DNA from 4 places in the Sphingomonas sp. Y38-1Y genome. Region 4 is predicted to be linked to each of the others. Evidence: predicted binding sites of a transcription regulator. Region 4 holds the regulator's gene; each other region holds the start of a gene.

What was found. The regulator LexA, encoded in region 4, represses DNA repair genes until DNA is damaged. The targets are predictions, from matches to a motif close to GTTCCNCNCTTGTTCT.
Region 1: the regulator LexA is predicted to act here: its motif matches at 1,766-1,781, upstream of radA (DNA repair protein RadA).
Region 2: the regulator LexA is predicted to act here: its motif matches at 2,019-2,034, upstream of RS883_RS16200 (protein ImuA).
Region 3: the regulator LexA is predicted to act here: its motif matches at 1,563-1,578, upstream of recA (recombinase RecA).

Annotation. Positions count from the first base shown of each region.
Region 1 covers NZ_CP135916.1:761,390-764,913, forward strand. Annotated here, with positions in the region: gene RS883_RS03425 (DUF4173 domain-containing protein) at 11-1,573, opposite strand; gene radA (DNA repair protein RadA) at 1,802-3,172, shown strand; gene RS883_RS03435 (extensin family protein) at 3,279-3,524, opposite strand, start outside.
Region 2 covers NZ_CP135916.1:3,412,428-3,415,951, forward strand. Annotated here, with positions in the region: gene RS883_RS16190 (alpha-ketoacid dehydrogenase subunit beta) at 1-304, opposite strand, end outside; gene RS883_RS16195 (3-methyl-2-oxobutanoate dehydrogenase (2-methylpropanoyl-transferring) subunit alpha) at 567-1,850, opposite strand; gene RS883_RS16200 (protein ImuA) at 2,057-2,800, shown strand; gene RS883_RS16205 (DNA polymerase Y family protein) at 2,715-3,524, shown strand, end outside.
Region 3 covers NZ_CP135916.1:1,127,607-1,131,130, reverse strand. Annotated here, with positions in the region: gene lpdA (dihydrolipoyl dehydrogenase) at 1-317, shown strand, start outside; gene recA (recombinase RecA) at 415-1,488, opposite strand; gene RS883_RS05305 (ABC transporter ATP-binding protein) at 1,679-3,524, shown strand, end outside.
Region 4 covers NZ_CP135916.1:1,946,223-1,949,746, reverse strand. Annotated here, with positions in the region: gene moaC (cyclic pyranopterin monophosphate synthase MoaC) at 1-236, shown strand, start outside; gene glp (gephyrin-like molybdotransferase Glp) at 236-1,417, shown strand; gene lexA (transcriptional repressor LexA) at 1,473-2,144, shown strand; gene bla (subclass B3 metallo-beta-lactamase) at 2,179-3,045, opposite strand; gene RS883_RS09325 (ComEC/Rec2 family competence protein) at 3,042-3,524, opposite strand, start outside.

The sequences.
Region 1 (3,524 bases), 1.2 Mb from region 4:
GGGCACAGGATCATGGTCGCTGGCGCTTCGTCAACGGGGTGGGTGTCGGCCGGACAGGCGGCGCGGAGACGTCCTCCGGCGGACGGTTGGGCGCGGCGTCGCAGTCGCGGCCCCATTGCGCCTTTCGCGGCACCGCCGCGTCGCTGCCCAGCCGCTCGCGCGCCGCCGCGAGCCGGCGGGCGCCCCGCCAGGTCCAGCGGTGCCAGTCTGCCTGGTCCAGTTCGAGTGTGCGCATTGCCCGCGCCCGAAGGAAGGCGGCGCGGTCGCGTAGCACCGGCCCGCCGGCGCGCGCTTCAAGCTCGATCAACGGCAGCAGCGCAGACGGGCCAAGGCTGCCGAGATAGCAGAGGTCAAGGTCCTCGCCCCGGCTGGCGTGGCGGACGTTCCAGGTCGCGGCGATCGCGCCCAGGTTGCTGAAGGCAGCAGCCGTGAGCAGGACGCCCGCGGCGAGCGTGTTGGCGTTGATCAGCCAGCGCGTCGTTCGACCGGCGAGCATCCGCCACGTGATGAGCACGAGCCCCACCGCGACCAGCCCCATCCAGCCCAGCGCGGCGATCCGCAATCCGGTCAGCGAATAGGCGGCGACATAGTCCAGCGTCCGATGGATGCTGGATGCCACAAGCAACAAATTCTGCGCGACCCAGAGCACGATCAGACGCCGGACCAGCGGACTTGCCGCCGCCGCGCTGCCCGGCCGCGCCGCGATCAGGACGAAGCCGGCGGCGAGCAGCGCCGTGACGATCAGCGGATAGGCGCCCTGATGCGCATAATCGGCAAGCGTGACGCCGGCGGGAAGCGGCGCGCCGCTCCACAGGAAGACGAGGTCGAGAACGTTCTCGATCGCGAAGACCGCATTGAACGTGACCAGCGACAGGATGAGAGGCAAGAGCGGGATCGATGGCAGCGAGCCTTGATCGCGTAACGTGCCGCGGTCGTGCAGAACGGCGCGCGCTGGCCGAAAGCCGGGCCAGATCGCCAGCAGGACGATCGACCAGAAGAGGAGGTGCAGCATGCCCGTCCCGACATCCGGAAACCGGATGGCGGCGAATGCATTGGCGATCAGCGGATTGGCCGCGGCGAACAGCATCAGGAACACGCCGCCGCCGATGACCGGCAGCGCTAGAGTCGCGGCCACGTGGCGGAACTTGGATCTGCCGGCAGGGCGCCGGGGTCGCATCAACCGCCTGAGGTCGCGAACGGGCGTCGCCAGCCCGCGCACCGCGTGGACGAGCAGGCCGCCGACCCAGTTAATCGCGTGATCGAAGCGGCCAAGCGGCAGCAGCGCGGCTGAAGCGATCGCGGTCCAGAAGAGCACCCAGTCGAGCGGACCGGGATCGTCGATCATCGCCGCACCGAACAGCGCCGCGCCGGCGAGCGCAGAGCGGGCGGGGCCGCTCCGACGGACGTCCCGGCGCACGAGCGCGAGCACCGCCGCCCATGCCAGCGCGAAGCCACCCAACGTCCATCCCGGCTCCTCGCCATAGAACAGGAAGTCGGCCAGGCCGATCAGTGCGACGGCACCGACGATCTTGGCCAGGAACGTTGCGCGTCGCATCGAGTCGTTGAGAACCATGCCGACCTCCTTCGATCAGTGGTTCTGAGCGATGGCGGTCGACGCGTGCCGGTCCGGGCGGTGCCGATCGCGTGGGCATGGCGTGCAGATTCCGTGCAGGCGGCCGCGATTGCGCTCCGACGCCGCGATCTCCGCCGCCGAGCGATCGGCGGCACGCTGCGCTTCCGGATGTAGGCACGGCGCGACGGGCATATTCCCTTTTCGTTCCGCCGCTGCTACGCCGCCGGCATGGCCAAGCCCCGCAAGCGCTATGTCTGTCAGGCCTGTGGGTCGGTGACGTCGCAATGGGCGGGGCAATGCACCGATTGCGGCGAGTGGAACACGCTGGTCGAGGAAGCGCCGGTTGCGGTCACGCCGTTCCAGCAGAAGCACAATCTCCAGTCCGGCGGGCGCGCGATCCTGCTCTCGGGGCTCGACACCGACGTCGCGCTGCCCGAGCGGATGGCGACGGGGATCGCCGAGCTCGACCGGGCGCTGGGCGGCGGGTTTGTCGAGGGTTCGGCGACTCTGATCGGCGGTGATCCCGGCATCGGCAAGTCGACCTTGCTGCTTCAGGCGACGGCCAAGCTGGCGCTGGCGGGCAAGCGCGTCGCCTATGTCTCGGGCGAGGAGGCGGCGGACCAGGTGCGGCTGCGCGCGCGGCGCCTCGGCCTCGGCAACGCGCCTGTGCAGCTGGCCGCCGCGACCTCGGTCCGCGATATCCTGACGACCTTTGGCGGGGCGGGGCCGCCCGACCTGCTCGTCATCGATTCGATCCAGACGATGCATTCCGACCTGATCGAGGGCGCCCCCGGCACTGTCAGTCAGGTGCGCGCGGCGGCGGGCGAGCTGATCCGCTTCGCCAAGGAGCGCGGGACGGCGGTGGTGCTGGTAGGCCACGTCACCAAGGACGGCAGTCTCGCCGGTCCTCGGGTCATGGAGCACATGGTCGACACCGTGCTCGCGTTCGAGGGCGAGCGCAGCCACCAGTACCGGATTTTGCGCGCGATCAAGAACCGCTTCGGCGGCACCGACGAGATCGGCGTGTTCGCGATGGAGACGCAGGGGCTCTCCGAAATCGCCAACCCCTCCAGCCTGTTCCTGACAAGCCGTGACGAGGGCGTGACGGGCACCGTCGTGTTCCCCGCGCTGGAGGGCACGCGCCCGGTGCTGGTCGAGGTGCAGGCACTGACCGTGCGGCTGGCGAGCGGTGCGACGCCGCGGCGTGCGGTGGTGGGCTGGGACAGCGGTCGGCTGTCGATGATCCTGGCGGTGCTGGAGGCGCGGTGCGGGCTCAGCTTCTCATCGGCCGAAGTCTATCTCAACATCGCCGGCGGCTATCGCTTGTCCGATCCGGCGGCGGACCTGGCGGTCGCGGCGGCACTCGTCTCAGCGCTGAGCGAACGCGCGGTGCCGATCGATGCGGTGGCGTTCGGGGAGATCGCGCTGTCGGGAGAGGTGCGGCCGGTGGCGCACGCGAACCTGCGGCTGAAGGAAGCGGCGAAGCTCGGCTTCCAGCGCGCGCTGGCGGCGACATCACCGGGGACCGAGGATGGCGGCATGCGGCTCCAGTCGTTCCGGACGCTGGGGGCGTTAGTGGAGCATCTGCTGGGGCGGTGACCCCAACCCCCGTTCGTGCTGAGCCTGTCGAAGCCCGGGTCACAGGCGGGGCGCCTCCCACGTGCTTCGACAAGCTCAGCACGAACGGGTTTTCAAAAGCTCGAGGCTACCGACACGCGCGCCAGCCGCTCTCTCCGCGTTCGGCCTGATCCAGGTGGAAGTGGTCGGCGTGGGCGGCGTTGTAGTCGGGCGACAGCACCGTCGCGAACAGGTCGCAGGCGCCCGTCCGCACTTCGCGCAGAAACGCGCCCTTGGCCCCTTCGTTCTTCCAGTCGCCGAGCACGCTGACGCGGGTGCCGTCGCTCAGGCGAAAGCCGGCGATGTCGACCGCGTCGGCGGTGGCGTGCTCCGA
Region 2 (3,524 bases), 1.5 Mb from region 4:
AGCGATAGCGTAGCCGCGCCGCCTCGCTGACCAGCTGGTCGAGCGCGGGATAGATATAGTCGGCAAACTGGATCTCGGGGACGGGGCGCAGACCATATGCGCCCATGCCGATCGCGACGCCGATGATGCCGATCTCGGTAATCGGCGTGTCGAACACGCGCGTCTTGCCGTATTTCTTCTGGAGCCCCGCGGTCGCGCGGAACACGCCGCCGAAATAGCCGACATCCTCGCCCATCACGAGCACGTCGGGATCGCGCGCCATCATCACGTCCATCGCCGAATTGATCGCCTGGATCATGTTCATGCGCTGGGTGTCGGTAGGTGCTTCGTTTTCGGTGTCGGTCATGATGGCACTCATCTGCCCTCGCCCCTGCTTGCAGGGGAGAGGGTTGCGCAGACTTGGCGGCTCTGCCGCCTAGTCGAAGCTGGGTGAGGGGTCGGCGCTTGCCCCGCAAGCGCGCGGCGCGGGGCGCCGCTCCACCCCTCACCAACCTTCGCTAGCCCCGGCTCGCGCCGGGCCAAGCTTCGGTATCCTCTCCCCTGTCCAGGGGAGAGGATGACGGGGATCACTTCCTTGCCCATGGCCGGCCGCTCGCCTCTTCCTCGGCGATCATCTGCGCCTGCTGCTCGCGAAGATGCCAAGGCATCTCCTCGAACACGCCGTCGAACAGCGTGTCGAGCGGCTGGTGGAGGCCATGGCCCAGGATGCCGTTCGCCTCGGCCTCCTTCTGCGCCTTCTTGACCGTTTCGGCGAGCTCCAGGTCCTGCGCCGCGTGCCGCTCCAGATCCCACTCGCCGATCGCGATCAGATGGTCGCGCAGCCGCCGCACGGGATCGCCCAGCGGCCACTCGCTCGCTTCCTCCGCCGACCGGTATTGCGTGGGATCGTCGGAGGTCGAGTGCCCCTCGGCGCGATAGGTGAAATGCTCGATCAGCGTCGGCCCGGCATTGGTGCGCGCGCGCTCCGCCGCCCATTCGGTCGCGGCATAGACGGCCAGCGCATCGTTGCCGTCGACGCGCAGGCCCGCGATGCCATAGCCGACCGCCCGCGCCGCGAACGTCGTCGCCTCAGCCCCCGCAAAGCCCGAAAAGCTCGAGATCGCCCACTGGTTGTTGACGACGTTCATGATGACCGGCGCGCGATAGACCGTCGCGAAGGTCAGCGCCGAATGGAAGTCGCCCTCCGCCGTCGACCCTTCCCCGCACCAGGTCGCGGCGATGCGGCTGTCGCCCTTGGCCGCGCTTGCCATCGCCCAGCCCACCGCCTGCGGATATTGCGTGGTGAGGTTGCCGGAGATCGAGAAGAAGCCGTGATCCTTGGCCGAATACATGATCGGCAACTGCTTGCCCTGAAGCTTGTCGCCGCGGTTCGAGTAGATCTGGTTCATCATCTCGACGAGGGGGTAACCGCGCGTGATGAGGATGCCCTGCTGGCGATAGCTGGGGAAGCACATGTCGTCGCGCTGCATCGCCATCGCGGCGGCGACCGACACCGCCTCCTCGCCCGTCGACTTCATGTAGAAGCTGGTCTTGCCCTGCCGCTGGGCGCGGAACATACGCTCGTCGAACGCGCGCACCAGCGCCATGTTGCGCAGCATCGTGCGCAGCACATCTGGTGAAAGCCGCGGCGCCCAGGGGCCGACCGCCTGCCCCTCGTCATCGAGAACGCGCACCAGCCCGAACGAAAGCTCGTGGAACGAGGCAGCCGGTTCGCCCGGCTCCGGACGGCGGGCGCTGCCCGCGGGGGGCACCTCGACATGGCTGTAGTCGACCGCATCGCCGGGCCGGAAGCGCGGCTCCGGCACGTGCAGCGTCAGCGGCGGGCGATTGGCGGGAACGTCGCCTGGCAAGTCACACTCTCCGATCTACGTGCACGAGAACCCATGTCGGCACCGCCCGATCCTTCGGGTCAGAACGCTATTATAAAATTACAACACGCCCGGCGGCGCTTGTAAATGGGTCAGCATCTCTGCCCTGTAAATTTTGCGACGATTGGCGGATTGACTCCCACACGGGTTGGAACAGAATAGGAACATTCTGGTTCAACCGAGTCGCCATGTCCGCCAGCCTAGCCGAATTGCGCCAAGCGCTGAACGCCATCGAGGGCGCCGGTTTCCGCCGGCGTCCCGCGCTGCCGTTCGGCATCGGTACGATCGACGAGCGGCTGGCGGGGGGTGGCCTGCGACTCGATGCGTTGCACGAGGTGGCGGGCGACACGCCCGATCTGGCCGACGATGCCGCCGCGACCCTGTTCCTGACGGGGATCGCCGCACGCGCCTGGGGCACTGTGCTGTGGATCGTGCGCCGCCGCGACCTGTTCGCCCCCGGCCTCGCGCAAGCGGGCCTCGCGCCCGAGCGCGTCCTCTATGCCGAGGCGGCCGACGATGCCGAGGTGCTGGCGCTGATGGAGGAGGGGCTGCGCCACCGCGGTCTAGGCGCGGTCATCGGCGAGGTGAAGCGCGTCGGCCTGCCCGCGACGCGGCGGCTGCAACTGGCGGCAGAGGGCGGGCGCACGATCGCGCTGATGCTCAAGCGGCATGGCCGCGCCGACGTCGATCCGCTGGGCGCCCCCTCCGCCGCGGTCACGCGCTGGCGGATCGGCTGCGCGCCCTCGGCGCCGCTCGGCGTGGCGGGGGTGGGCCGCGCGCGCTGGAACGCGGTGCTGGTGCGCCAGCGCGGTGGTGAGACGGGATCCTGGATGCTGGAGGCTTGCGATGCGACGGGTCGCTGCGCTCTGCCTGCCCGACTGGTCGATCGACCGGCTGCGGCGGGCGGGCGCGATTCCCGCGCCGCCGCCTGAGCGCGGCGCCGCGGACACCAGCGCGCTGGCGGCCAAGGTCGCCGACGAGCGTGCGAATGAATGCTCGGTGCCGAAGACACCGGGCTGGCGCCCCGGCGCGCGCTGGGCACGCCGCGATGTCGAGGTGGTGGATGCGGAGATCGCGGCGCTGCCGCTCCACCAGCGCCCGCCGATGCGCGAGCTCGGCCGTCGCAGCGAAGCCGCCGACCACCCCTTCCGCGCGCTCCGACCCGACGAAGCGCGCGGCGCGGTGCCGTTCTCGCTGAAGGACGCCCAGTCCACTCCATCCGTTCGTGCTGAGCTTGCCGAAGCACGTGCCAAACAAGCCCGGCCTGGCGAACCGAACGCCACCCCCGCCCCAGTTCGTGCTGAGCCTGTCGAAGCACGTGCCCAACCAACCAAAGCCGACGAACCGCACGCACCTCCCGTCGTCACCAGCCTGCGCGTGGGCAGCCGCGTGGTCGTCCAGGCCGCCTGCCCACTCGCCCGGTCGCGCGGACTGAAGCGCAGCATGGCGCTCACCGCCGCGCGCGCGATGGTGCCGGGGCTGATCGTCCACCCTGCCGACCCCGCTGCCGATGCCGAGGGCCTACGCCGCCTCGCCGTCGCGCTCGCGCGCAAGTGGAGCCCCGGCGTCGCGCTGGCGGGCGAGGATCTGATCTTCCTCGACCTGACCGGCGTCGCCCACCTGTTCGGCGGCGAAGCGGCGATGGCCGCACGCATC
Region 3 (3,524 bases), 820 kb from region 4:
GCCTGACCGAGGAAGCCGCGCGTGAAAAGGGCGAGGTGAAGGTCGGCAAGTTCCCGATGGCCGGCAACAGCCGCGCCAAGACCAACCACGAACCGGACGGTTTCGTGAAGATCATCTCCGACGCGGAGAGCGATCGCGTGCTCGGCGTCTGGATCATCACCTCGGTCGCGGGCACGATGATTGCGCAGGCGACGCAGGCCATGGAGTTCGGCTCCACGGCCGAGGATATCGCCTATACCTGCCACGCGCACCCGACTCATTCGGAAGCGCTGAAGGAAGCCGCGATGGCGGTCCGCGGCAAGCCGATCCACGTCTGAGGCGTACGGAGGCGGCTCGCGCCGCCTCCTTTGGTGATTACGATAATCAGGCGTTCAGCGCACCGGGGCGGTCAACCCGCCCCGGTGCGTCCCGGTCTCAAACGTCGTCGTCGGGGCTCTCGCCGACCATCAGCTCCTCCGCCACTTCGGCGGTGCGGGCGCGGATCGCGGCTTCGAGGCGGGCGGTGATCTCCGGGTTCTCGCGGAGGAAGTTCTTCGAATTCTCGCGGCCCTGGCCGATGCGGACGCTGTCATAGCTGAACCAGGCGCCGGCCTTCTCGACCAGTCCCGCCTTGACGCCCAGGTCGAGGATCTCGCCGATCTTCGAGATGCCCTCGCCGTACATGATGTCGAATTCGACCTGCTTGAACGGCGGCGCGACCTTGTTCTTGACGACCTTCACACGCGTGGCGTTGCCGGTCACCTCGTCACGGTCCTTGATCTGGCCGGTGCGGCGGATGTCGAGGCGGACCGAAGCGTAGAATTTGAGCGCGTTGCCGCCCGTCGTCGTCTCTGGGTTGCCGTACATCACGCCGATCTTCATGCGCAGCTGGTTGATGAAGATCACCATGCAGCGCGAGCGGCTGATCGACCCCGTCAGCTTGCGCAGCGACTGCGACATGAGGCGCGCCTGAAGGCCGACATGGCTGTCGCCCATCTCGCCCTCGATTTCCGCGCGGGGCACCAGCGCCGCAACCGAATCGACCACCAGCACATCGATCGCGTTCGACCGCACCAGCGTGTCCACGATCTCCAGCGCCTGCTCGCCCGTGTCGGGCTGCGACACGATCAGCTCGTCGATGTTGACGCCCAGCTTCTTGGCATAGACGGGGTCGAGTGCGTGCTCGGCATCAACGAACGCCGCGGTGCCGCCACCCTTCTGCGCCTCGGCGATGCAGTGGAGCGCCAGCGTCGTCTTGCCCGAGCTCTCCGGACCATAGACCTCGATCACGCGGCCGCGCGGCAGGCCGCCGACGCCGAGCGCGATGTCGAGCCCGAGCGAGCCGGTCGAGATCGCCTCGATCTGCATCGTCTCCTTCTGGCCCAGCCGCATTGCCGATCCCTTGCCAAAGGCACGATCGATCTGTGCCAGAGCGGCGTCGAGCGCCTTTTGCCGGTCCGAGTTCGCGGTCGCCATGTCGTTCCCGATCACCTTGAGCTGAGCTGCCATTTTCCGCTTTCCTCGCTAGAGCAACCGCGCGCCCCGTTCAACGCGCGCGAGCTTCGTACCCAATTCGTTCGATGAGAACAAGATGGGAACGTGGTAGCGCAACCACAAGCGTGGCTTCGGTTCCTCGTGCGTCCGGGTCGTTGCACCCAAAAGCGCTTTCAAGAGTTTGAGGCTGCTGCATCGCAGCATCATGAACGCTGCTCATGGATCGAACGCCTTGCGCTTTCTCACCAGTCCTGCCCGGTTCCTGATCCACTATGTCGCCGCTCGGCCGCTCGGTTTTCTGCTGCTCGGCGCGATCGTCGTCGCGGCGAGCGCGGGGTCGATCGGCACGCAATATGCCATGAAGCTGCTGATCGACGCGATGACCGCGAAGAGCGCGCTGGCGGCGGTCTATTGGGCACTGGGGCTGTTCATCGGCCTAGTGGTGGCCGAGAGCCTGCTTCAGCGGGCTGCCGCGTTCCTGCTCGGGCACCTGACCGTCACGTCGGGGGTGCGCATCCGCCTCGACATGTTCGACTATCTGACCGGGCACCAGATGCCTTTCTTCCAGCAGCAGCGCGCCGGATCGCTCGGCCATCGCATCGGCTCGCTCGCGGGCAATTTCGGCGCGCTCGTTCACCGGCTGGTGATGGAGGTGACGCCGCCGATCGTTGCGTTCGTCGGCGCGCTCGTCATCTTCGTAACGATCGACCCGGCAATGGCGGCGGTACTGGGCGGCATCTTCCTGACCGTCACCGCGATCCTCGTCATCCACGGCCTCAAGGGGCACGTCCACCACCGCGCGTTCGCGCAAAAGGCGGGCGTCGTCGGCGGCGAGCTGGTCGACCTGATCGGCAATATTTGGGTGCTCAAGGCATTCGCCGCGCGCCGGCGCGAGCTCGACCGGCTGGACGTGATCCTCAAGGACGAGGCGCACGCCCAGCGCAAGGGCTGGTTCTTCGTCGAGCGCGTCCGCGGCCTCTATGACATCGCGATGGCGGCGATGGTCGCGGGCACGCTCGTCTGGGCGATCGGCCGCTGGTCGGCCGGAGCGGTGACGACGGGCGATGTCGTCATCATCACCACCCTCACCTTCCGCATGCTCCACGGCGCGCGCGACCTGGCGATGGCGCTGATCGATACCAGCCAGCAGTTCAGCTACCTCGACGAGACGCTGGAGATCGTTGGCGTGCCGCACACGCTGACTGACGCGCCGGACGCCCCCGCGCTCGTGCCGGGCGCGGGCACCGTCGCGTTCGAGGCAGTGAGCTTCGGCTACGACCCCACTCGCCCGATCCTGCGCGACCTGAGCTTCGACGTACCCGCCGGGCAGAAGGTCGGCATCGTCGGCCCGTCGGGTGCGGGCAAGTCGTCGATCCTCCAGCTCGTCCAGCGCTTCTACGACGCGGGCGCCGGCCGCGTGCTGATCGACGGCCAGCCTGCCGATGCGGTGACGCAGGAAAGCCTCAACCAGGCGATCGCGATGGTGCCGCAGGAGGTGCTGCTGTTCCACCGCAGCGTCATGGACAATATCCGCTTCGCCCGCCCCGAAGCGACCGACGAGGACGTGCGGCGCGCGGCGGAGGCGGCGGGCTGCGCCGACTTCATCGCCGAGCTGCCCGACGGCTATGACAGCATCGTCGGGGAGCGCGGCACGTCGCTGTCGGGCGGCCAGCGCCAGCGGATCGGCATCGCCCGCGCCTTCCTGAAGGACGCACGCATCGTGCTTCTGGACGAGGCGACGTCGGCGCTCGACACCGAATCGGAACTGGCGGTGCAGGCGGGGCTCGAGCGGCTGATGGTCGGCCGCACCGTGCTGGCGGTCGCGCACCGGCTGTCGACGATTGCCGAATTCGACCGCGTGCTGGTGGTCGAGCGCGGCCGCATCGTCGAGGACGGCGCACCGCAGCACCTGTTGATGCGCGAGGAGGGCGAGTTCCGCCGCCTGTGGGCGCTCCAGGCGCAGGGGCTGGAGCTCGACGACAAGCCCGAGCCGAAGCTGCGCCTGATCGGCGGGAACGCGATGCTGGGCCTCAACGACCGCGTTCAGGCGG
Region 4 (3,524 bases):
CGCTGACCAATGTCGAGGTGTCGCTGAGCGTCGAGGCCGATGGCGTGTCGGTGACCGCCACCGCCGCCACGACAGGGCAGACCGGCGTCGAGATGGAGGCGATGGTCGCCGCTAGCACCGCGCTCCTCACCCTCTACGACATGGCAAAGTCGATCGACAAGGCGATGATTGTTCAGGATATTCGGCTTCTGTCCAAGACGGGCGGCAAGTCCGGCGACTGGTTCGCTCCCGCCTGATGGCTCTGCTCCCGCTCGCCGAGGCGCAGGCGCGGCTGCTCGCGCTCGCATCCCCGCTCGCAATCGAGCAGGCGCCATTGCATCAGGCGGCGGGCCACTGGGCGGCGGAGCCGATCGCGGCGCTACGTACGCAGCCGTCGCGCAACCTGTCCGCGATGGACGGCTATGCGATCGCGCACACCGACCTGCCCGGCCCATTCGACCTGATCGGCGAGAGCGCCGCCGGCCGACCCTATGTTGGTTCGCTCGGGCCGGGTGAGACCGTCCGTATATTCACCGGCGCGGCGATGCCCGCCGGCGCCGATTGCGTGCTCGTGCAGGAGGAAGCGCGCGCAGACGGCAAACGGATCCACCTCGACGGTGAAGGGCCCGGCAATCCGGGCCGCAACGTCCGCCGCGCCGGCCTCGACTTCGACGAAGGCGACGTGCTGGTCGACGCCGGGGAGCGCCTGACGCCTGCACGGATCGCGCTGGCCGCGGTCGGCGGGCACGCCGCGCTTCCCGTCCGACGCCGCGTGCGCATCGCGATCGCCGCGACCGGGGACGAGCTACGCCCCGCCGGTGCCACGGTGGGCGACGGCGAACTGCCCGAGAGCAATGGCGTCATGCTGTCGGCATTGCTCGCCGACCTGCCCGTCGACGTCATCGACCTCGGCATCCTCCCCGATCGATTGGAGGCCCTCCGCGATGCGTTCGCCGGGGCGGAAGCTGACATCCTCGTCACCACCGGCGGCGCCTCGGTCGGCGACCATGACCTGGTGCGGCCTGCGCTGGAGGCCGCGGGCGCCTCGATCGACTTCTGGCGCGTGGCCTTGCGACCGGGCAAGCCGATGCTGGCGGGCAGGATCGGCGATGGCGTCGTCGTCGGCCTGCCCGGCAATCCCGTCTCCGCCTTCGTCACCGCAACGCTGTTCGTCCGCCCGCTGGTCGCGCATCTTTCGGGCGCGGCCGACCCACTGCCGACGCTCGGCGAGGCGGTGCTGGGCGAGGCGCTCCCCGCCAATGGTGAGCGGACCGACTATCTTCGCGCGCGCCGGATCGACGGCCGCGTCCATGTCGCGGCGATCCAGGACAGCTCGATGCTCCGCACGCTCGCGCGCGCCGATTGCCTCGTCCATCGCGATCCGCACGCCCCGCCGGCGAGCGTGGGCGACTCGGTACGCATCCTCGACCTTGCTTGACAGCAAGGGGAACAATGCATAAACGTTCGGCGTCTGTTCCTTGGGGAGAGGTGCGATGCTCACGCGCAAGCAGCACGAACTCATCTGCTTCATTTCCGATCGTCTGGCCGAGACCGGCGTTTCGCCGTCGTTCGAAGAAATGAAGGACGCGCTGGAGCTCAAGTCCAAGTCTGGCGTCCACCGCCTGATCAGCGCGCTCGAGGAGCGCGGCTTCCTACGCCGCCTGCCCAATCGCGCGCGCGCGCTCGAAGTGCTGAAGATGCCGGAGGCGAAGGTCGCGACCAAGCCCAAGCCGGCTGCCACGACGACGGCGTCCGCCGCCCCGACGCTTCCAGTCCCGGCCAACGACGTGATCGAGATCCCGCTCCATGGCCGGATCGCCGCCGGCGTTCCGATCGAGGCGATGGAGGGCGCGACGATGCTCCCCGTGCCCGCCGCGTTGCTCGGCGCGGGCGAGCATTATGCGCTGGAGGTATCGGGCGACTCGATGGTCGAGGCGGGCATCCTCGACGGCGACTATGCGCTGATCCGTCGCCAAGACGTGGCTCGCGACGGCGAGATCGTCGTCGCGCTCATCGACGAGCACGAGGCGACGCTGAAATATTTCCGCAAGGAAGGCGCGCTGGTCCGTCTCGATCCCGCGAATGCGAGCTACGATCCGCAGCGCTATCACCCAGATCAGGTGCGCGTGCAGGGCAAGCTCGCAGGGCTGCTCCGGCGCTACTGAGCCGGCGACGACCGGTCCTCCGTCGGGGTTCTGCCTAAGGCTTGCCGCCGGCTCGTTGCCGGGCAAATTCCGTTTCGAACGCGCGGCGCATGACGACCTGGCGGCGTGGCCACTCGCCGCGATCGACGAAGGCGCCGGCATTACCTTTCACTTGCCGCGCGCGCTTCTCGGCGAGGTCGAAGCCGCTCGCGTGGAAGTTGACGAAGATATCGGGCCGAAGCGGGGCAAGCCGGTCCAGGCTCCGTCGGAAATCCGCCGCTGCGGTCGGGTAGCGGCGATTGCCGACCAAAGGCTGGCCCGCGACGGTCAAACTGCATGCAAGGAGGACGTCTAGGGGCCGGCCACGCCCGATCTTCGGGTCGCGCACGGTCAACCGAAAACTCGTGCATCCGGGCGTATGCCCCGGCGTCGCCAGGGTCGTGATCCGCGTCGCGCCAACCGCCACGACCTCACCATCCTTGAGCACATGATCGACCTTCACCGGCGCGAACGGCGTCATGTCGCTGCGATCGGTCGCGCGGCCAGTCTCTAGCGTCCGCTGGTCAGCGGCGCTGGCCCAAAGCGGCGCGCCGCTGGCAGCCTTGAGCGCTGCCAGGCCGTCGGCGTGATCCCAGTGCGCGTGGTTGATGAGCAGTCGCCTGACGTCGCGCATGCGAAAGCCGAGCGCGGCGACGTTGCGCTCGATCTGCGGCGCGCTTTCGGCCAGCGCGCCGTCGATCAGGACATGGCCCTTGGGATCGGTGACCAGATAGGCGGCAAGCTCGCTCGTTCCCACATAATAGAGGTTGCCGGCGATGCGGAACGGCGCCTGAGGCCGGTTCCACTCGGCGCGCTGGCGGGCGTGCTCGGACGATTGCGGCGCGAGCGTCACGGTGGCGGCCAGGAGGAGAATGCGGATCATTTGACCTGCGTGCCGTTTCGCGGCGCCCGCGGCAAGCGCGGCGGCGCCACGCCGGCTGGGCTGAGCCATGGGTGATCGCCCGCGCTGATCACGCGCGCCACGGTCGCTCGATCGAGATCGATCGACATGCCGCCGGTCTTCGCCAGCATCTGCCGGTCAAGCCGCAACCAGCGCGGATCGCATCCGCGTGGCAGCCGCCGGTCGCTGACGACGATGTCGCTCGTCCGGCAAAGTTCGAGCATCTCCCGAATCGGCAGCAGATAGCCACTCCGCGTCGCCGCCACCTGCCAGCGCCGCCCGCCCGCCTCGATGACCGTATGACAGGCATCCGCGGTGCAGGTCGCGTCCCTGGCGTCATCGATCGCGCCAAGTTCGCCGTCGATCCCCGCCGCTTCACCAAGGACGCCGCGCACATAGTCGCCGGCACGCTCTCGCAGCACCCGCATCGCGCCGTCGCTCGTCCGGAACGCGACGTGGCG